Hydrogenovibrio crunogenus: one gene and its partner. The protein of the gene in region 2 interacts with the protein of the main gene of each other region in a pairwise test. Links are inferred from orthologs where the notes say so. Each region holds a gene or a part of one and is shown on either strand. Other genes may lie near its edges.

Evidence for each region.
Region 1: the proteins of hypB (region 2) and GHNINEIG_RS07010 interact in binary tests that used the Escherichia coli proteins (3 or more experiments, as listed by UniProt). The link is inferred for Hydrogenovibrio crunogenus from one-to-one orthologs.

The regions. Positions count from the first base shown.
Region 1 is NZ_CP032096.1:1,456,070-1,472,341, forward strand. The notes cover bases 346-3,241. They hold GHNINEIG_RS07010 (FKBP-type peptidyl-prolyl cis-trans isomerase), read left to right. Parts: upstream 346-1,500; coding sequence 1,501-1,983; downstream 1,984-3,241. Other genes in these bases: GHNINEIG_RS07000 (sialidase family protein), read right to left, coding at 346-977; GHNINEIG_RS07005 (CopD family protein), read right to left, coding at 1,006-1,428; GHNINEIG_RS07015 (YcgN family cysteine cluster protein), read right to left, coding at 2,113-2,553; GHNINEIG_RS07020 (TIGR01621 family pseudouridine synthase), read right to left, coding at 2,570-3,241. In the rest of the region: more of GHNINEIG_RS07000, read right to left, coding at 1-345; more of GHNINEIG_RS07020, read right to left, coding at 3,242-3,280; GHNINEIG_RS07025 (hypothetical protein), read left to right, coding at 3,521-3,979; protein translocase subunit SecF, read right to left, coding at 4,050-5,066; protein translocase subunit SecD, read right to left, coding at 5,082-6,959; preprotein translocase subunit YajC, read right to left, coding at 7,091-7,426; tRNA guanosine(34) transglycosylase Tgt, read right to left, coding at 7,523-8,635; tRNA preQ1(34) S-adenosylmethionine ribosyltransferase-isomerase QueA, read right to left, coding at 8,647-9,702; GHNINEIG_RS07055 (DUF3087 domain-containing protein), read left to right, coding at 9,878-10,405; GHNINEIG_RS07060 (SpoIIAA family protein), read right to left, coding at 10,468-10,860; GHNINEIG_RS07065 (BCCT family transporter), read left to right, coding at 11,144-13,210; GHNINEIG_RS07070 (Fe(3+) ABC transporter substrate-binding protein), read left to right, coding at 13,741-14,760; GHNINEIG_RS07075 (ABC transporter permease), read left to right, coding at 14,815-16,272. UniProt on the Escherichia coli protein: Folding helper with both chaperone and peptidyl-prolyl cis-trans isomerase (PPIase) activities. Chaperone activity prevents aggregation of unfolded or partially folded proteins and promotes their correct folding.
Region 2 is NZ_CP032096.1:842,843-849,219, forward strand. The notes cover bases 3,245-6,029. They hold hypB (hydrogenase nickel incorporation protein HypB), read left to right. Parts: upstream 3,245-4,069; coding sequence 4,070-4,990; downstream 4,991-6,029. Other genes in these bases: GHNINEIG_RS03985 (hypothetical protein), read left to right, coding at 3,245-3,733; hypA (hydrogenase maturation nickel metallochaperone HypA), read left to right, coding at 3,726-4,067; GHNINEIG_RS04000 (sigma-54-dependent transcriptional regulator), read left to right, coding at 4,992-6,029. Outside these bases: GHNINEIG_RS03955 (HyaD/HybD family hydrogenase maturation endopeptidase), read left to right, coding at 1-189; GHNINEIG_RS03960 (HypC/HybG/HupF family hydrogenase formation chaperone), read left to right, coding at 189-491; GHNINEIG_RS03965 (thioredoxin domain-containing protein), read left to right, coding at 503-913; GHNINEIG_RS03970 (hydrogenase expression/formation protein), read left to right, coding at 927-1,799; GHNINEIG_RS03975 (rubredoxin), read left to right, coding at 1,789-2,010; [NiFe]-hydrogenase assembly chaperone HybE, read left to right, coding at 2,013-2,657; more of GHNINEIG_RS03985, read left to right, coding at 2,660-3,244; more of GHNINEIG_RS04000, read left to right, coding at 6,030-6,377. UniProt on the Escherichia coli protein: Involved in the maturation of [NiFe] hydrogenases. Required for nickel insertion into the metal center of the hydrogenase. Exhibits a low intrinsic GTPase activity, which is essential for nickel insertion.

The DNA of each region.
Region 1 (16,272 bases), 610 kb from region 2 along the record:
GAACAGTAAGACAACCAGGCGCCTTTGCATGAAGCGATTACCACGGGATCGGTCCAGCTTTTTCCGTCATCGTCGGATAAACGGATACTGAGTTCTTCACGCTGCCAGGAAGCTGGCACATCTGAAAACAATCCGGCAACTCGAGGGGCAGTGGTTTCGCCCTCTTTGGTCAATTGATTGTAGGCCAACAACAAGCGCCCACTTTGTAAACGGCATAACATGCCTGGAGAACTGCTGGCAGTCATGCCCGGTTCTAAATGCGCCCAGGTTAGGCCTTCATTGTCGGAATAGCCATTCCAAAACCAATCCAGATTGGTGCGAATCAAATACCAGACACGACCGTCTTTTAATTCCAGCAGGGTGCCTTCATAACACCCGCCATGATGCCCTTGCCCACCAATATCGATTTTATTACTGGCTTGCCAAGTTTGCCCTTCGTCCTCTGAAAGATAAGTCAGGCTATAATGCCGCCCAGCCTCATAATCCAAATTTTGAGCGGCCATCAACAGCTTACCGCTGGAAAGCGAAATCATGGTCGTGGTGGAACCACAGTACCCTTTTTGGACACGAACAGGGGCTTCCCACGTTTTGCCCCCATCCAGGCTGCGAACCGACCATAAATCCAGTCGTGTATTTTGAGTCGGTTTATTGGCTTTTTTGTGCCATTTGAAATGGGCTTGCGCCATGTTCAAAAAGCCGACCACAATCACGCCTGAATCGGAAACACACAGGCTACGAGTATCATGAATCAAAAAATCTTTGGATGAGAACAAATCATAGGCTTGCCAGGTTTGCCCTTCATCTTCTGAAATCAATGCTTGATGGGATTCGATACACACGATGTGACTTTGTTTATTGCGAACATAAGGCCCGATTGGATTTATATCCAACACGGAGACTTTTTCATGCAAATAAACCGGCGCCTCGGTTTTGGGCGCCATTTTAAAGTCTAATTGAATGTCAGGACACGCTTTCATCAACCAACCCGAACTCTATTGAATCAGCTTAAAACGGTTTAAGTTCGACCAAAATCAGAATCAGGATCGTTAAAATCAATGGGATTTCATTGGCCCAACGATAATAAAGCCCACTGTGATCCAGATGACCTTCCTGCATTTCTTTCATGCGGCGTTTGGTCCATAAGTGGTAAACCAACATCAATACCACCAGCACGATTTTAGCATGTAACCATCCCATGCCTTCCGCCACTGGCCAATATGCCAGCCACAACCAAATGCCCGTTCCGATTGCCAGCATCATCATGATGGTCATGAATTTGTACAGCTTTTTCGCCATAATCGCTAAACGCGTGACTTGTTCTCCTGCTGCTTGACCTTCAACAAAATGTACAAAAATACGTGGCAAATAAAAGATCCCTGCCATCCAAGACATCACAAACAAGATATGAAAAGTTTTTAACCACAACACTTCGATTTTCTCCAATAAAACAACAAGAATCTGTATGATACAGGTTCTTATTTAGCAAAACAGGACTTTAAGATGAAAATTGAACAAAATAAGGTTGGCATGATCGACTACTCTTTGACAGACGCAGAAGGAAACGTGATTGACGCTTCTAACGGCCAAGCTTTAGCGTATTTGCATGGTCATTCCAATCTAATTCCTGGTTTGGAAAAAGAGCTTGAAGGTAAACAAGTTGGCGATAAGTTCACGGCAAACATCGCTGCAGCTGATGCTTATGGTGAAACACAGCCTCACTTGATTCAAGAAGGTGTGCCAAAAAGCATGTTCCAGGGTGTTGATAATCTAGAAGTCGGAATGCGTTTTGAAGCTCAATCAGAGCAAGGCGTTCACTCTGTTGAAATCACGAAAATTGATGATGAAACCGTAACAGTTGATGGAAACCATCCGCTTGCGGGCAAAGACCTGAACTTCGACATCGAAGTGATGGGCGTACGTGATGCGACAGAAGAAGAATTAGAACATGGACACGCACATGGTGACGGCGGTCATCAGCACTAAGTTAGCGAAACAGTGTTTCAATCAAAAAAGGCCAGTTAAAACTGGCCTTTTTTATTTCTGATTCTATTATTTAAACGCTTTAGAACATGAGAAGCTTTAAACTTAAAAATAAAACTTTAAGGTAGGACGTTAAGGCTTTTTCATCAGATAGTCTTCATAATCCAGATCCGGTTGATCGACCACCACAGGAATCGCCAACAAGCCGATATGCGCTTGTGTCACAGACTCTCTTTTACCTGAAACCAATGGATGCCATTCCGGTAACGGATCCCCACGATATAACACACGATAAGCGCACGTATCCGGCAGCCAATCAAACTCAGCCACCCTATCCAAAGTCAGGTTTACGCACGTTGGTACATTTTTGGAACGATTTTCATAATCAGAACACGCCCCTGTTTTTAGGTCAGAATACTTGCACACCACCCGGGTATAAACGATTTCATCTGTTTCGTCGTCTTGCAGTTTGGTCAAACAACACAATCCGCAACCATCACAGACCGATTCCCACTCTTCCGTGGTCATCTCTGCCAAAGTTTTGGTTTCCCAAAAAGGTTTCTCTTTTGTCATTCTTTTACCTTTCTATTCATTGACCTTGAAACGCTGCCCAGGGAGTTTGCCATTGCTGCAAAAGCGTGTGCGCTTCTGCTGTTTGAAATCGAGTACCTTGCTGCGGTGGCACGCAAAATTCGTAAGACGCTTCATGAAGTTTGAAGCGTAAAGCAAACGCATGTAAATAGCCTCTGTCTTCTTGTTTGGCTTCCGTTGAAAGCCCATAACGTGCATCCCCTGCAATGGGGGCGCCTAAACTTTTTAAAGCCACGCGTAACTGGTGCGTTTTGCCTGTTTGCGGTTTTAATAAAAACCAGCGCTCTCCCGGTCGCGTATTCTGACTGATAAACTGTGTGATGGCCGGATTCTCTAATGTTTTACTCAATTTCCAACTGCCACGTCGAGCCGGCATCATGTCACCTTTGACCCAGCCTTGTTTCTTTTTAGGCTTATGGGCGGAGATGGCTAAATAATACTTCTCGATCTGTCGGCTTTCAAACTGCTGCTGAAACACCTGAGCTGTAGCTTTGTTTAATGCGAAAACCACCAAACCGGAGGTCATTTTATCTAACCGATGTACGGGATAGAGTTCTTTCACTCCTAATTGCTGCTGCACCAAAACCACCAGGCCTGGCTGTTTTTGACCATCAGAATCGGGTTCGGAATGAAAATTGATTCCGGCTGGTTTATCAATCACAACAAACTCGGTCGATTGATATACCAACGTAATTGGTAACGTATCCAAATTGCGCACTCATTTAAAAACGCAAAGTGTACCGCAACTGATTCAAAAAAAATGATTTTTCCCAGCTTGCGTCAAAAATATCACCGTTTATTGACACTTTTAAAATAAATTTTACTATATTTTTCAACTATTTAAACAAAATACTTTTTGGCACAGTTTTTGTAATAGATCCAATACATAAAACAATAATATTTATTTTCGTCATTAATTTGACACTTTAATCACATGAGGAATTAAATAATGGCAACTAAAATGAATACTCCCCAAAAAGTGAACAGCTGTTTGCAATACATTGACGACCGTCTGGAAACCACTTCTGAACAAACCATCCAGATTGCAGAAATGATTATTGAAGATATTAAAAACCTGACACAAGCGTATCCGGAAGCGATTCGAAACAACGAGTTGCGTACTCATGCCGAAAAAGTGCGAGACACGCAAATGAAATGGGTAAATCAATTGCACGAAATCATTCTGGAACAAACGGATCGTGACTTGAACGGCCAAGTGATTCAAGCGTTACAGAATTTCATGAACACCCTGAACAAAAAACAACTGAAGCATTTGGATTTCGATTTACCGGCCGCAGTCCACAAGGAAAAGTCGGAATCAGAGCATGAGTATTTATCAAAAGATGAGATTGAGGTCTTAATGGACTCTCATTTGAAATCGGGACATACCAGCTCAACCCATCATTAATCGATTTACTCAGAACAAAAAAAAGACCCCGCGGGGTCTTTTTTTATTTAACGAAATCGAAAGAATCGAATCAGTGTTTATTTTTCTTGGCGGCTTCTTTGGCTTCGCGCGCCGCTTCTTGCTCCAAGAAGATTCGATTTAACTCTTCTTCTTGAGCGGTTGCATCGGCCCCTTCTTTAACCGGCTGCATCAAGTCTTCTTTTGAAACACCGAGTGCTAACGCAATTGAACTGGCCACAAAGGTTGAAGAGTAAGTACCGACCACAACCCCGACAATCAATGCCAATGCAAAGTTATGGATAATCTCGCCACCCAGCACAAACAAGGCTATCAAAACCAATAATGTCGTTAAAGAGGTCATCAAAGTACGCGCCAACATTTGATTCACCGCCAGATTCGTGACTTCTTCCGGCGTACCATCTCGAACGGTTCTGAAATTTTCCCGTACACGGTCAAACACAACAATGGTGTCGTTCAAGGAATACCCGATGACTGCGAGTATCGCCGCTAATACCGTTAAATCGAACTGTGCCTGAGTCCAGGCAAACACACCCAAAGTAATGACAACATCATGCACCAACGCAGCAACAGACCCAATGGAAAAACGGAACTCAAAACGCAGTGCGACATAAATCAACACCCCGATAAGAGCATAAATAACCGCTAAAGCGCCATCTTCCGTTAATTCATCCCCTACTTGAGGCCCAACAAACTCAACACGACGCAATTCAAAATTTTCTGAATGATTTTCGCGTAAGGCTTCCATCACTTGGTTACTGATTTGAGCTGAATTAACCCCTTCTCTTGGGGCAATACGAATCAACACATCTTCCGCTGACCCAAAATTTTGAACGACGGCACGTTCGAATCCTGAGTCTTGCAAAGAGGTACGAATGGTGTCGACTTCTGCAGGCTTGTCATAAGACAGCTCGACAATGGTGCCCCCGGTAAAGTCGATGCCAAAATTAAGTCCTTTGACAAACAACCCAACAATGGATGCCACAATAAAAAACAATGATACAGACATCGCCAGCTTGCGATGCCCCATAAAGTTATATTCTTTTTGATTTTCCATGCTTGTACTCATTCTGTCTCTCCCCGACTAAACCGATAACTTTTCTACCGGCTTATTGCCGTAGAGCGCATTCACAATTGCTCTTGTTCCCAAGATGGCTGTAAACATAGAAGTAATAATCCCAATCGATAACGTAATGGCAAAGCCTTTGATCGGGCCTGTTCCGAAACTGAACAACACCAGCGCTGCCAACAAGGTTGTGATATTGGCGTCGGCAATCGTCACGAAAGCTTTTTCATAACCGGCATTAATCGCCGATTGAACGGATGATACGCGTAGTTCTTCACGAATACGCTCGAAAATAAGCACATTCGCATCCACCGCCATCCCAACGGTAAGAACAATCCCGGCAATCCCCGGCAAGGTCAAGGTCGCTTGCAACAAGGACAAGACCGCAACAATCAGAACCAGGTTCAATGTTAACGCCACATTGGCAATCATGCCGAACGTCTTGTAACGCCAGACCATAATCACCAACACCAATAGGAAACCGACAATCACAGACATCATCCCTTGGTCGATGTTGTCTTGCCCGAGGCTTGGCCCAACCGTTCTTTCTTCCACAATTTCCATCGGTGCCGCCAGTGCCCCGGCACGCAGTAATAACGCTAAATCTTGCGCTTCTTGTGGGCTGTCTAACCCGGTAATCTGGAATCGATTGGCAAACTGTCCACGAATCACCGCGGCATTGATGACATCTTTAGTGGTGATGCGTTTTTTAATCTTTTCACCATTTTTCTCGATGGTTTCAACGCGATTTTCAATATAAACCACCGCCATGCGATGACCGATATTTTCCTTAGTCGTTGCCAACATTTTACGCCCGCCCGCACCATCAAGTGTCACGGTGACTTCAGCAGACCCAGATTCCGGTTCAATCCCTGACTGAGCGTTAATAACATTGTCCCCACTGACGATAATGCTGCGTTTCAACAGAATCGGACGACCATCACGGAAATGATATAAACGTGAACCATGCGCTGCATAGCCCGTTTTTTCTGCGCGATACGCATCCCCGCGTTCTTCCACCAGTCTAAATTCCAGTGTTGCGGTTGCACCCAGAATTTCTTTGGCTTTCGCAGTATCTTGAACCCCAGGCAACTGAACCACAATACGGCGGTCGCCTTGCTGTTGAATCACCGGCTCTGCCACCCCGAGTTCGTTGATACGATTACGCAAGGTGGTGATATTTTGCTTCAACGCATAGGTTTTCGCTTCTTCAATGGTTTTAGGCAGTAAACGAAGTTCTAATGCATTCTGACCATCCACAGGAGATAAATTAAACTCGCCTGGAAATTGTTTTTCCATTTCCGCTTGAGCGGCCGGAACACTTTTCGCATCACGAAACTTGATCATCAAGTGATCGGTTTCATAAGTGACACCTGAATAGCGGATTCGGGCTTCTCTGAAGGCACCTTTCACTTCGTCGACATAACGGTTATAGGTTTTCTGCACCGCGGCTTCCATATCGACATCCATCAAGAAATGGACACCACCGCGCAAATCCAGCCCTAAATACATTGGCTGACCACCGACCGCTCTTAGAATATCAGGCGTTGCCGGCGCCAGGTTTAAAGCAACCACGGCTTGGCGTCCCATGACTTCTTTCAAGGCACTTCGGGCTTTCATTTGCTCGTCTGTATTATGGAATCGGATCAGGAATTGACCCTCTTGGTACGCCATCGATTTAGGCTTTAGATTCGCTTTTTGAAGGGTTTGCGTCACAAGGTCTTCAGTAGAGGCATCAAACTGCACCGATTTTGCCGGTGAAACCTGAACAGCGGGATCATCTCCAAAAATATTCGGTGCGGCATAAACAACACCTAATACCAACACAATTAACAGCAGCAGATATTTCCACGCCGGGTATTGATTACTAATGACTTTTTGTCTTGACTCAAACATGTTTAATTTTTCCAAATAAAGCTAAATGATAAAGCTCATAAATCACGTTACAGCAGAAAGCTGTAATGCTTAAAGGCGTTCCCAGAAACAACAAAAGGGGCGACTGCCCCTTTCTTATTTAAAAAGCCAGCTTATTCCGCTGTTCCTTTTAGTGTCCCTTTTGGTAATTCGCGAGCGACGTTTTGACGTTCGATTTTCACAACAACATTGTCAGCCACTTCCAGATCAACAAAGTTTTCATCCAATTCACGAATTTTTCCAGCTAAGCCGCCATATGTCACTACTTCAGCGCCTTTGCCAAGTGCTTGTACAAGTTTTTTATGTTCTTTAACTTTCTTTTGCTGAGGACGAATCAGTAAAAAGTAAAACACCACAAACAATAAAATTAACGGCAACAATGCCTCAAAACCACTTCCTTGTGCTGCTGCGCCACCCTCGGCCATTGCATCAGAAATAAAAAAACTCATATTTTGTTCTCCTTGAAATTAACTGCGTTATTGTTGCATAAAAAATTTTAAAATTCTATTAACAAAATAAGACAAAGTTCGAATCTTATTTTGAACTTATAAAGCAGGAACTTCTTCGCCCCTGGCTTGGTAAAACTCGCTGACAAACGTATCCAAGGTTTCAGAGGCAATTGCCTCACGTAACCCTTTCATTAATAACTGATAATAATGTAAGTTATGAATGGTGTTCAAACGCGCGCCTTGGATTTCGCCGCACTTATCCAAATGGTGAAGATAGGAGCGCGTGTAGTTTTGGCAAGTATAACAGTCACATTTTGCATCCAACGGTTCCAAACTGGTTTTGTTGACTGCATTACGAATCTTAACGACGCCGTTGTGCGTAAACAAAAAGCCATTTCGTGCATTACGCGTCGGAATCACACAGTCAAACATATCAATGCCACGGCGAACCGCTTCAACAATGTCTTCTGGCTTTCCTACCCCCATCATATAACGAGGTTTGTCTTTCGGCATATGCGGTTCGGTAAAATCCAACGTGCCCATCATTTCTTCTTTAGGCTCACCCACAGAAAGTCCACCGATGGCATACCCATCGAATCCAATATCGGTTAGGCCCTTGATTGATTCCTGACGAAGGTCTTCATACATACCGCCCTGCACGATACCAAACAAGGCGGAAGGGTTATCACCATGCGCTTGTTTGGATCTTTCTGCCCAACGCAAAGACAATCGCATGGAATCGGCCGCCACTTCATGTGTGGCCGGATAAGGCGTGCATTCGTCAAAAATCATCACAATGTCCGACCCCAGCTTGCGCTGGACGTCCATAGACTCCTCTGGTCCCATGAAGATTTTAGAGCCATTGACGGGGTTGCGGAAATGCACCCCTTCTTCGGTGATTTTGCGCATCTTGCCTAAGCTGAACACTTGAAACCCACCTGAATCCGTTAAGATCGGGCCTTTCCAGTTCATGAAGTCATGCAAATCACCATGTTGTTCGATAATGTCGGTGCCCGGACGGATTGCCAAATGAAACGTATTGCCCAGAATAATCTGCGCACCGGTGTCCGCGACTTCTTCCGGCATCATCCCTTTCACGGAACCATAAGTGCCGACCGGCATAAAGGCAGGTGTTTCAACCACGCCTCTTTCAAAAATCAAACGCCCTCTTCTAGCACGCCCGTCTTGTTTGTCTAGCTCAAATTTCATACTTTTTTCCATTAAGATTCGGAAGTCGGTGGATGCACTAGCATGGCATCCCCGTAACTAAAGAAGCGGTATTTTTGTTCCACCGCATGCGCATAGGCTTGCATGGTACGCTCATATCCTGCTAACGCAGATACCAACATAATCAGGGTGGATTCGGGTAAATGGAAATTCGTCAATAGAACATCCACCACCTTAAAGTCATAACCGGGGGTAATGAAAATGTCAGTTTCCCCTTGATAAGGTGCAAGCTCACCTGTTTCAGAAAAGGTGGCGGCACTTTCCAAACAGCGAATCGAAGTGGTGCCCACAGCAATCACTCGCCCCCCTTTTTGACGGGTTTGCTTTATCAACTCGACGGTTTCAGGCAACACTTCAATCACTTCGGAATGCATGACATGCTCTGAAATATCATCCACTTGAACCGGTTTGAATGTGCCCGCACCGACATGCAAAGTGACAAACCCCGTCGCCGCACCTTTTGCTTTAATTTTGTCCAGCAAGTCATTATCAAAATGTAATCCCGCGGTCGGGGCGGCAACTGCGCCGGGTTTTTCTGAATAGACCGTTTGATAACGTTCTTTATCTTCTAGCTGGTCTTCGCGTTCGATATAAGGAGGCAATGGCATGTGGCCATATGCTTCTATCAACTCCAAAGCCGTCAGCTCAGGCGCATCATCCTTACTCAACCGTAACTCAAACAAGGCGCCATCCCGGCCTAAAACTTCGGCTTCAAAAGCATCTGCGATGCGTAATTGAGCACCTGATTTAGGCGCGTTGCTTGAACGAATATGCGTCAAAACACGATGCTCATCCAAGACACGTTCAATTAACAATTCAACTTTCCCACCGGTAAGTTTTTGACCAAACAAGCGCGCTGGAATCACTTTAGTATTATTAAAGATCAAACAATCATTTTCATTCACATAAGACAGAATGTCTGGAAAATGACAATCGGACACACTACCGTCTCCATTCATTACCAACAGTCGGCTTTGCGTTCTTTCCTTGGCAGGTTGTTGGGCAATCAAGGCTTCGGGTAGTTCAAAGTTAAAATCTTGTCGTCGCATGAGTTTGAGTTTAGAATGATTTTAAAAAGGCAAGATTATACCTTGATTCCACGTTAAATAAGCAAAAAACCATTGAGTCATTAGATTTTGGGTTGAAAAATGGTCTGTTGAACTCACGGACTTCGCCCATTCGCTTATGGTCATAACCATCGCACAAGATAAACAGGCATTACATATGTTTCAAATTGAAGAAATCGATCCAAAGTATTACCGCAAACAAACCCGCAATGCGACCTTAAAGATTATGGCTATGTTTCTTGTCATCGGCATGATTACTGCAACGACATTTGTTGAATACCTTGGTGCTTACAGCTCAAACCTTATCGTACTGAATTTACTAGGAGCTTTCGTGGGTCTGGTGATTACAGGGTTCATCGTGAAGTTCTTTTTTAAAGACAAACCCTGGATGTATGAAGCGATGTATGCCTGGCGCTTAAAAAGAAATCTAATGCAAATCAGTAACTTGATTGACACCGTCAAAGCAGAAGCTAAACAAAACAATGAAAATGCTTTAAAAATCTTACGTTTCTACCATCTCGGCTTAACGCAAATGCATCAATTAGAAGACAATAACCATGCGTTAATAGATTTAAAAGCCGAAAAAGAACAATTAGTGCAACAAATGATTAACCTAGGTTACGATATTGATCAGACCTCTTTTGATGCCAGTCAGCTGGAAGAATTTAAAAAAGAACACAAATAAAGCAATCACTCAAAAACAGCCAGGCCTGGCTGTTTTTCAGACTCGACCTATACAAAAAAATTTCACTCTTCCGTATCTTCTGAAAGCCAACTAATAGCTTCTTCTTCAGACTCAAAACGTTTAATTTTTCCCGAGATAAACCAGCTACCCACTTTCGCAATGAAGTCTTGCCATTTTTTATGGCCGATGATGGCTATTTTTTCAAACTCCCCACCATAGCTCAATCCCATTTTGAAATCATCCCATGCAGCACGTAATTCCCAGCCTTCCATTTCAGTTAAATCGACCAGTGCTTTAACTTTCGGGTCTTTAACACCTTTTAACGCCGAATCTATCATCGGTGTCATGTGACTATAATCATCATGAGTCAACTTACCTTGCACTTTCATGGATAGAAAAACCAAATCGCCGATACGATCAATTCCTAACGAAAACCCTCTACGACTTACTTTCATATACGTCTCCTTAATTTTCGAAATTCATAATTATGACTCATCCATAACCTTAATTTCTTTTGAAAAAATAGTCAAAGAAAACACGCTTTTTTATAAATTATTTCAATTAGTTAACAACTATTTTTAAAATAAATTTATGACTATTACTTTGTTAAATTAAAAAGTATTACCAATTCATTTAGTGTTCGTTTCGCGTTATAAGGCGACTTAGAACGATATAACAACTCGTAATTTTAAAAAATATTTGGTAGGGTAAAGCCAATTTAGTAAAAAGAGCTTCAATATGTCCGTTTCCAAAAACGCTTTAAAATCGACTTTATTACTGCCCGTTTTTATCCCTGCAGTGGCCGTCATATTCTTAATGATTATTGGAACGTTAAGTAATCCGGAACTTGCCGGCGAATTCTTTGCTGATGTCTTATCCAGCATCACAAAAAACTTTGGCTGGTTTTATATGTTGGCGGTGGCGATTTTTCTGATTTTTATCTTTTCCATCGCAATTTCGCCATGGGGGAAAATTAAACTGGGACCCGACCACATTGAAGCGGACTATACCTTTACGGCCTGGTTTGCCATGCTGTTTTCAGCGGGCTACGGAATTGCGCTATTGTTTTTTGGGGTCGCGGAACCGGTTTTACATTACGCCTCGCCACCGGAAGGAACAGGAGAAACTGTCTCTGCAGCCAAACAAGCGATGCAAATCGCCTTTTTCCACTGGGGCTTCCATATCTGGGCCATTTATGGTCTAGTCGGACTGACTTTGGCGTACTTTGCTTTCCGTCATAATTTACCCTTATCCATGCGCTCCACTTTATTCCCATTAATTGGCGACCGTATCTATGGCCCGATTGGACATACAGTCGATACCTTTGCCATCTTGGGAACCGTGTTTGGGTTGGCGACAACCTTGGGGTTATCCGTTACTCAAATCAACGCAGGGGTTCATTACCTGATCCCATCCATTCCGATCTCAACCACGGTACAAATCTTAGCGCTGGCCATCATTACAGGCCTGGCAATTTTTTCAGTGATTGCTGGAATGGACAAAGGGATCAAAAGATTGTCTTTGTTAAATATTACTTTAGCTGTCGCCTTAATGGTGTTTGTTTTCCTCGCAGGGCCATCCGTTTTCATTTTAGAAACTTTCCTACAAAATACGGGAAGTTATCTCAGCAATATCGTTGAACGAACCTTTAACTTACAAGCCTACTCTTCAAGCGACTGGATTGGGCACTGGACCCTCTTTATCTTTGGTTGGACAATCGCCTGGGCGCCTTTTGTAGGACTCTTTATTGCTAAAATCAGTCGAGGTCGCACCATTCGCCAGTTTGTCTTTGGCGTGATGTTTGTGCCAACGTTATTTACCTTTTTCTGGTTCTCAGTATTTGGCGACACGGCATTGCATATGATTATGCAAGAAGGCTACCATACCTTTATTCAAGCCGTGCAAAACGACCATGCCGTTGCCTTATTCAAACTTTTTGAGCACCTCCCTCTTAGTGGGATCCTTTCAACATTAGCAGTGATTTTAATAATCACGTTCTTTGTCACGTCGGCTGACTCAGGCGCTCTAGTCATCGACTCACTAGCTTCTGGTGGAAGCCTTAACTCGCCGGTTTGGCAAAGAGTCTTCTGGGCCGCATTACTGGGTACCGTTGCTGCAGTGCTTTTATTAGCAGGCGGTCTCAAAGCTCTTCAAACCGCTTCGATCGTCAGCGCCCTCCCTTTTGCCGTTATTATGTTGATTGCGACCGTTGGGATGTGGCGAGCACTGGTGATTGAAACCCACCGTGAAGTGAGTTTAAAAAGTGCCATGCGTAACAGTGGTAAAACATTGGCGCATCAAGGAGCAAACTGGAAAGATCGTCTGGCAAAACTCGTTCAGTACCCTGACGAAGCAGAAGTATCCAGCTTTATTAAAAAAGTGGCTTATGAAAGTATGAAAACCGTTAAAGTCGAATTGAAACGACGCGGGTGGGAGTCTAAAGTCTACTTTGATGACTCGCCGGTCAGAACTCGAATTGAAGTCATTAAATCTGAACAAATGGCATTTATTTATGAAGTGCGTTTATGTGAATTCGTGATTCCAGGTTTCGCTTTCCCAGAAAGAGAGACAGAAGTAGGGAATGAAGAACATTATTACCGTGCTGAAGTTTTTTTAAGAGATGGTAGAGAATCTTATGATGTCTATGGTTACAGCCGCCATAATATGATTACGGATATTCTGGATCACTTTGAACGTTATTTACACAAACTCCACCATTCATCTGAATTATTGCCTTGGGATATTGAGCAACACGAACAACAGTTGCAACCCAACCAAAACTTAGCAGATAAATCGAATATTTGAACAAACAAATCTCCACCATGGCCAAAACCCACCAGGCCTGGTGGGTTTTAATCATTTACTTACTTTGATTAGCAGCATCCGTGCAAGCAGAACCCCCGTGAACACTGGAATTATGAATTCCGCTTCACGCCAAAAGGGTTTAAAGCCTCGGAAAAATCCGGCACCTATACTCATGCCCCATATTTGGGTCTATACATCCGCTTCTTCCGCTAAGTTGCTATGGAATACAGACCATCGTTACGATTCTCGATATGGTCAAAACAAAAACGGTTATACCGGTGGCTTCTGTAGCGGAATATGAAAGAAGTCTTTATAAAAAATTTAGACTATCTTTCTGACACAACAACCTGTTCTTTGCAACCCGCAAAAAATGCAAAATGAATCGCGACTAACCCCCTAAAACAACTCTTAAATAGCAATAACATCCATTTGAATAATCCACTTGATTTTTAATAAAATAAACATGATAATGATAAAAATTATCATTAACAATGTTATTTAATTAAGTCATTTATTCTGGAGATTTAAAGATGTTAAAAAACGCGTTACTTTTTTGCATATCTATAAGTTTTGTTATACCCGTAAACATCGCTCAAGCAGATGAGGTCAACATTTATTCAGCTCGTAAAGAGCAGTTGATTAAACCATTGTTAGACACTTTTACAAAAACAACAGGTATTGAAACTAACCTAGTAACCGGTAAAGCAGACGCTCTATTAAAACGCCTTGAAATCGAAGGCGTTAACTCTCCTGCAGACGTATTAATTACGACTGACGCAGGGCGTTTATATCGTGCTAAAGCGGCGGGGGTTATTCAACCAGCCATTAACCAAGGTTTACAAGATCAGGTTTCTAAAAACCTTCAAGACCCTGAACACTATTGGTTAGCCTTAACCACCCGTGCACGAGTCATGGTTTATGCAAAAGAACGAGTATCGCCTAATGAATTATCTAGCTATGAAGCTCTTACAGATTCAAAATGGAACAATCGCATCTGTGTACGCTCTTCTAATAATATTTATAATCAATCACTGGTTGCCTCAATGATTGTTCATAAAGGCGAAAAAGCGACAGAAGAATGGGCCACAGCATTTGTAAAAAACTTTGCTCGCCGCCCTAAAGGCGGGGATCGTGATCAGGTGATGGCTGTTGCCGCTGGACAGTGTGATATTGCCATTGTTAACACTTACTATTTAGGACAAATGGTTAACAGCAAGGATGAAAAGCAAAAACAAGCCGCTTCTCAAGTAGCGGTGTTTTGGCCTAACCAACAAGGCCGTGGTACACACGTTAACATAAGTGGTATAGCGATCACTAAAGCCGCCAAAAACAAAGAAAATGCCCTTAAACTCATTGAGTTTTTATTATCGCCAGAGGCTCAAGAATGGTATGCTAAAACCAATAATGAATACCCTGTGATTGCTGATGCTAAACCTAGTGAATTACTACAAAGTTGGGGGAGTTTTAAATCTGATGCCCTCAATTTAAATGAACTAGGCATCCACAATACGCAGGCTGTGCGAATTATGGATCGTGCCGGTTGGCGTTAAACTCAACGCATACACAAAATGAATTGTTGTTAAATTATAGTTAAGGTCTTTAACGTGTCACTTGCAAAATATAAATGGTTTATTGCTGTTGGTACTGTAACCCTATTATTGACCTTACCTATTTGGGTATTAGTCAGCTATGTCTTTATACCCACTAACGACAACTGGTCACACCTAGTTGAAACTCTGCTCGCCGAATATGTTATCAATTCGTTATGGCTAATGCTTGGTGTCTCTTTTGGCACTCTATTGCTTGGTGTGACTACCGCATGGCTAATCAGCCAATATCGATTTTTTGGTCATTCTTTTTTGCAATGGGCATTATTACTGCCTATTGCCATACCTGCTTATATCATTGCTTATACTTATACTGGGTTACTAGAGTTTGAAGGTCCAATACAAAGTTATTTACGTACTATCTTTGCCACAGCAACAGTCAACAATTGGTTTCCAGAGATTCGTTCATTGGGTGGTGCAATGCTCATGTTCTCTTTAGTACTCTATCCCTATATTTACTTGCTGAGTCGTTCAGCGTTTTCTAACCATAGTCACCACGCTTTAGAAGCCGCAAAAACTCTGGGAGCAGGACCAATTCGCCGATTTTTCAGTATTGCTATACCTATGGCCAGGCCTGCTATTATTGCAGGATTAACGCTGGCTTTAATGGAAACCCTTGCTGACTTTGGTGCCGTACAACACTTTGGAGTCTCTACTTTTACAACAGGCATATACCGTACCTGGACAGGCTTTGGAGATACCACCACCACAGCCCAACTAGCCTTAGTACTTTTAACATTTGTTTTAGTGCTTATCACCCTTGAAATTTGGTCACGCAAACAAGCTCAATTTTACTCAAGTGACAGCATAAAAAGCGTGCACATCAAACAAAAACTAACGGGTTGGCAAGCCTTTGGCGCGTTTGCATGGTGTTTTATGCCGTTACTACTTGGGTTTTTACTGCCCTCTTCACAACTATTCTATTGGGCTATGACTACCGCAGAAACACAGTTTGATTCTAGCTTTATCCAACTGATATGGAACAGTTTTTACCTAGCCTTTATCGCTGCCATCGTAGCCTTATTGATTGCTCTATTCTTGGCTTATGCCAAACGCTTGAACCAAAATAAACACATTGAAATATCAGTCAGAATCGCCAGTTTAGGCTATGCCATTCCTGGGACCGTTATCGCCATTGCCGTAATGATTCCCTTAGCCTGGATAGACAATACTCTGGATCATTTTATGACAAGTCAATTTGGTATTTCTACAGGCCTGGTACTTTCAGGAACCCTGTTTGCCCTGGTTTTTGCCTACAGTTTTCGGTTTTTATCCGTCTCATTACAAACCATTGATAGTGGTCTAAACCAAGTTAAACCGACTATTGATGAATCGGCTCGCACATTGGGTGCTTCACATTGGCAAGTGATGAAAAGCATCCACTTTCCAATCATTCAAAGCAGTCTAGTAATCGCCTTTTTACTCGTGTTTGTTGAAGTCTTAAAAGAACTACCT
Region 2 (6,377 bases):
CAGAAAGAATTAGATAAAACAAAGTATGAACAGGAGCGACCTGCTGAAGACGTGGCTTTACGTGTTGGTGATGAACGCGTGCTTGTTGATGATCAATTTAAGTTAAGAGACCAGCCGTTACACCAAGGTATTAGCAATGTTAAAAGCGTACCGATTGATGGGCGTAAACTTTTTGAGAGTAAGTCGTAATGTGTATTGGTGTTCCAATGAAAATTTTATCGTGTGATGAATTGGTCGCTGTTTGTCGTAATGATGAAGAAAATAGAGATGAAACTGTTGATTTATCCCTGATAGGGACACAAAAAGCAGGCGACTGGGTTTTAGTCTTTATGGGGGCGGCTCGAGAAGTTATTGAGCCAGACTTATTAGAATCGGTGCTTCAGGCAAGAAAGGCTATGTTTGCAGCGTTAAATGGTGGTGATGTAGATGCATATTTTGCTGATCTTGTTGGTCGAGAGCCTGAATTGCCAGATTTTTTAAAGAACAAATAAGAGTAAAGACTATGCCTAGAAGTTTAATTAAACAAATCACAAGCGATTATGGTTACCCTGTTTTAAATAGCGATAACTACGATGAATTTGTAAACAATCAAAAAGTTTCTGTTATTTATTTTGGCGGTGATCCAAAAAGATACCCTGAATCAAATGACGTTATTGTTGTTTTACCAGAGCTTGAAAAAGCATTTAAGAACCAATTTAGCGTTGCTGTTGTTTCAGAGGACGATGAACAAGAGTTATCTAAAAAATATGGTTTTAATATGTGGCCTGCTCTTATTTTTTTAAAAAATGGGAAATATATCGACATGATGACCCGTATTCAAGATTGGTCGGATTATATGCGTGAGATTCCTATTATTTTAGAGAAAGAACCGTCTTATGCGCCATCAATTGGTATTAGTGTAGAAGTCAATTAAAGGAACTAATGATATGAGTCAGTACACAGATTTAAGTATACCAGTCAGTGTTGTAGGGCCAGGCACACAGCCTAGTGAAGAAGATGGCATGCAGCTAGATTATATGAAAATGCCAAATGATATGAGTGTCTTTAATGCCCCAATTATTATGGACGATAATATCGAATCCTACCCTGTTGTTGAAGACCTAATGAATCAGTTAATGAATGCGCTTACTCATTTTAAAGAAGGTGATGATGCTGTTCGTTTTGATTTTGCAACGTTTGAAGAAAAAGACATTCAGTTTATAAATAAGTTTTTAGGTGAGGGTGAAGTTGCTGTTATTTTTAATGAAGAGAATCGTCAGTTAAGAATTCAAGAAACGGTTTTAGCCGGTGTTTGGCGTATTGCAGGGCATGAAGATGGCAATATTATTCAAGCTATTGAAGTTGGAACGGTTCCTGTTGCCATTAGAAATGATACTTTTGCAAAGGCAAATTCAATTATTACGCTTCCTAAAGAGCAGCCTGCAGGCACAATTAATGCGCCGTCTCTATTAACCGAGTTGAGCGATAAATCTTTTGCATACCTTGTTGGCGATGAAGCACATGTTGTTAATCTAACACTGTTACCTCAGTCTCCAGAAGATTTGGATATGTTAGGCGAATACCTTGGTGAAGGACCAACGGTTTTTTTAAGCCGAGGTTATGGTAGCTGCCGAGTGACTTCAACAAATTTAAAACATGTATGGTGGGTTCAATATTTTAATTCAGAAGATAAATTAATTTTAAATACTCTTGAAGTTGTAGATGTTCCAATCGTCACTCAAGCCTCAATAGAAGATATTAGAGAGAGTAGCGGGCGTATAACTGAAATGGTTGAGTCGGTAAAGACAAATGATAAGTAAAAGCTTTGAGGGTTCTTATCTTGGTGATGATTCACAAATAACCGATGAAACCAAGATGGAATGCAAAATCTGTTGGTATGTATATGACCCTGCACAAGGTGATGATTATTGGCAGGTGCAACCAGGAACACCATTTACTCAGTTGCCAGCAGAGTGGCGTTGTCCTGAATGTGATGGCGAAAAAGACCAGTTTATGGTTATTAAGGATTAGTTATGCAAAATGGATTTGATGCTAATGAATGGGTAAATTTAATGCAAAAGCATTACGACTCTGTTTATCAGAAAAGTATGAAAGCAATTCCCATTTGCAACTCAACCATTTTAATTGAAATACCCGTATTACAACAGCTTGCCGATGGCCGTTATTTAGGTGTTATTGTAACCCCTTGGTTTATTAATGCAGTATTTAAGTTAGTAGATAAAGAAGGTAATGATGCTCATAAAACGCAATTTACCGCCAAAGTTTCTGAATGTGTTACGTTAAAGTTTCCGTCTGGTCAATATGAGTTTATTGTGAATTACCAACCTGAGGTTGGCTATTTTTATACTTGCTCCTTAATGTCTGACATGCACGCGCTAGAGAGCCATAAAGTCGCTGTTGATTTTGCTTTAGAGTGTTTTAAATTGATTTTTAATGAAGAGGCTAAAGAGCAAACCAATCAACAACAAGCCATTAAAAAAATCAGAATGGGACAAGCGATGATTGCGGAATCGCAAGATGGTCAAATTCAAATTGTCGATAAGCCTAAACCTAAACCAACAAAAACAGTGCAAGAAAAATTAGACACGCCTGTGTCAAGAAGAGGGATGTTTGGTTTAAAAGGTCAAGATAACCCTGAAATAGAGAACCGAGAATAATCATGCAAGGCCATGTGAATATTGAACGCTCTCCTTTGGCTATTGAATCAAGAAGGCCGTTTAAGTTACAAAAAATATTTACAGGGAAAAGCCCTGCACAAGTAAATGAATTTGTGGGATTAGCATATAGTTTGTGCGGAGAAGCTCAAAAATTTGCATCTACTTTAGCGTTATTTGACATTACCGAGAGTGAAAAAAGAAGCTTTAAAAAATTGGTGTGTATTGAAGTGTTAAAAGAGCACTACCTATCCATCGCGCAACTTTTTAATACTCAGGGAATATTAACGACAGCACAATTGTCTTTAGCGTTAAAAGGCGTTGGTCATTGGACAGCAACGGCAAAAAGAAGTGCTACACCAAAAGAGTTTGAATTGCTGTTAAAACAGATTCGTGTGCAATTTAATGACTTATTAAAAATGGATGTTTTTGAGGTCGATTTTGATGACGAACTAAAATTTTTGCTTAATAACACAGGGCCACTTGCACAAATTTGGAATAATAATGAATTAAATAATATTGCATTTGACGTAGTTTCTTTTTATGAAAATCAAACGGTTATGCAAAGTATTCTAAATGCTAATGATTGGACTATATGGGTGGCTAAACCAAGTTTAGACGGTGTTGCTATGGAAAATTCGGTTTTTACAAGAGTAAAAAACAGACATGCTTGGATAGAAAAAATTGAAAAAACAAATGCTTTTTTTGCCCGAGTATTAGCCAAAGCCATTGATGCTCAAAACATCTTTAAAGAATTAAAGGTAGATTTATTTGATAACAACACCTTGTCTGATAGTAATCTGTTTGGTGTTCTTAAGAATGAAAAGGCTGTATTAAGTTGGGTAGAAACGGCAAGAGGCCGTTTAATGCATTTAGCTAAAATTGATAAGCAAACCAATATTGTAAAAGACTATGCGATTTGTGCGCCAACAGAATGGAATTTTCATTCTAATGGGGTTGCACATAAGTGGTTATCTCAACTCGATGCAGGGCCACAATGGAATAAAAATGCTCGTTTGATTGCACAATTAATTGACCCATGTGTACCCATTGAAATTGAGGAAAAAAGCTATGCATGAGATGTCGATTTGTGAAGGGATTTTGCTCACATTAGAAGAGCAATCTAGTGTTCAAAGTTTTAAAAAAGTTAAAAAAGTTTGGTTAGACATCGGGGCTTTTTCGGGTGTTGAAAAACAGGCGTTATTGTTTGGCTGGGAAGTGGTTACCAAAAATACACTTGCTCATGACTCAGAACTTATTATTAATGATATAGCGGGTCAAGCGTGGTGTCTTGGATGTTCAACCACTGTTGATATTGTAAATAGATATGATGATTGCCCTTTATGTGGAAGCCATATGCTTCAAGTGACGGGTGGCGAAGAGCTTAAAATTAAAGAATTAGAGGTAGATTAGTTATGTGTACAGTTTGCGGATGCGGTGAAGGCGAAGTTTCAATTGAAGGTAGTCATGCTCATCATCATGATCATTCACACAATCATGACCATTCACATGATCATAATCACGAACATAGTCATGAACATACCCATGCACAAGAAGAAAATGGTGATTTAAATTACGGGGCAGGTCCAGCGCATGCCCATGCTCCAGGAATGAGTCAAAGCAGAATGGTAGAAATTGAGCAAAACATTCTGTCTAAAAATGACGAGTATGCTCACCAAAATCGCCATAGTTTTGCGCATAAAGGTATTTTTGCCCTAAACCTTGTTTCAAGCCCTGGTTCAGGAAAAACAACGTTGTTAACAGACACTATGTTACGCCTAAAAGATAAATTGCCTTTAGCGGTGATTGAAGGTGATCAGCAAACGGCTAATGACGCTGATCGTATTAGAGAAACAGGGGTTCCCGCTATTCAAGTTAATACGGGCAAAGGATGTCACTTAGATGCTCATATGGTTGGCCATGCTACAGAACATTTAGGCCTTGATAATTACAGTGTATTGTTTATTGAAAATGTAGGTAATTTAGTGTGTCCATCTGCTTTTGATTTGGGTGAAGATCATAAGGTGGCGATTCTTTCTGTCACCGAAGGTGAAGATAAACCAATTAAATATCCAGATATGTTTGCAGCTTCGAGCGTAATGTTATTGAATAAGGTGGATTTACTGCCTTATTTAGACTTTGATGTGGATGCGTGTATTCGTTATGCACAAAAAGTGAATCCTGAAATTGAAGTGATTCAAGTATCAGCTAAGAGCGGTGAAGGAATGGATGACTGGGTTAACTGGTTATTAAATAAACGCAAAGCTCGTTTGCAAGCAGAAAAATCAAAAATGAAAGCGCAAATGAATGCTTTAGAACAAGCTATTGAGGCCTAAAATGTTACAAGAAAAGCCAAGTGTTCTCGTTGTCGATGACGATATGAAGTCGGTTGAAACTATTAAGCGTACTTTAAAACGTCATTATCAAGTGTTTACAGCAACCTCTGCTGAAGACGCGGAAGAGATTTTACGAGCAGAATATATTCAAGTTGTCATAAGTGACCACAGAATGCCTGGTGAAACTGGTGTTGAACTTCTTGTTAGAGTCAAAGAAAAATGGCCAGAAGTGATTCGTATGCTTATCTCTGGTTATTCAAGTCTTGAAGATACTATTTCAGGTATTAATGATGCTGGAATTTATCAATATATTGAAAAACCATGGCAACCAGAACAACTACTCATGGTGGTTCAAAACGCCATTGAGCTTTACGAGTTACAACGAGAAAACCGGTTACTTTCTGTTGAATTGAAAGTAGCGCCGACCTTATTAGAAAAAGAGAATGAAAGTAAGCGTGAAGAACTGACTCAAGTCTATTCTTGTGATGACATTATTCGTTCAACGGGAGGCGTGCTTGATAAAGCGATAGATAAACTTTGCCAAGTCACTAACTATGACATGCCAATTTTAATAACAGGTAAGTCAGGAACGGGTAAAGAGTTGTTTGCTAGAGCTTTACATTACAACTCACATAGAGCAAATAAACCTTTTTTAGCCGAAAACTGCGGAGCCTTGCCGGATCAGTTGCTTGAAAGTGAACTGTTTGGGTATAAAAAAGGCGCATTTACAGGTGCTTATATGGACCATGTTGGTTTAATTGAGCAAGCAAATGGTGGAACGCTTTTCTTAGATGAAATCGGCGAGGTTTCCCCCGCTTTTCAAGTGAAATTATTGCGTGTACTTCAAGAGGGAGAAATACGCCCTGTTGGTCAATCAAAACCGAGAAAAGTAAATATTCGTATTGTTGCAGCAACCAATCGTAATTTAGAAGAAGAAGTTAAAGCGGGTCGCTTTAGAGAAGATTTGTATTACCGTTTAGTGGGGTACGTTATTAATTTACCTTCATTAAATGAACGTAAAGAAGATATTCCATTATTAGCTAAAAGCTACTTAGAGCAATTATGCCAACAGTATGGACGCGACAATCACGGCTTTACCGAAGAGACCATGAAATGTCTTATGGATTATCGCTGGCCTGGCAATATTCGTGAACTGCAAAATGAGATTGGTAGAACATTTATGTTAACGCCTGCCAATGAGCCACTAAGAGCAGAGTTTTTAACGCCAAGAGTTTTACAGGCTGTTCCAGAAGAAATGGAAATGGAAATGAACTGGATTTCGGGTGTAAATGGTTCATTAAAAGACAAAGTTGCACAGCTAGAAGAAAAAATTATTAGAGAGTCTTTAATTCGACTTCGTTGGAATAAAACCAAAGTGGCTGAAGAA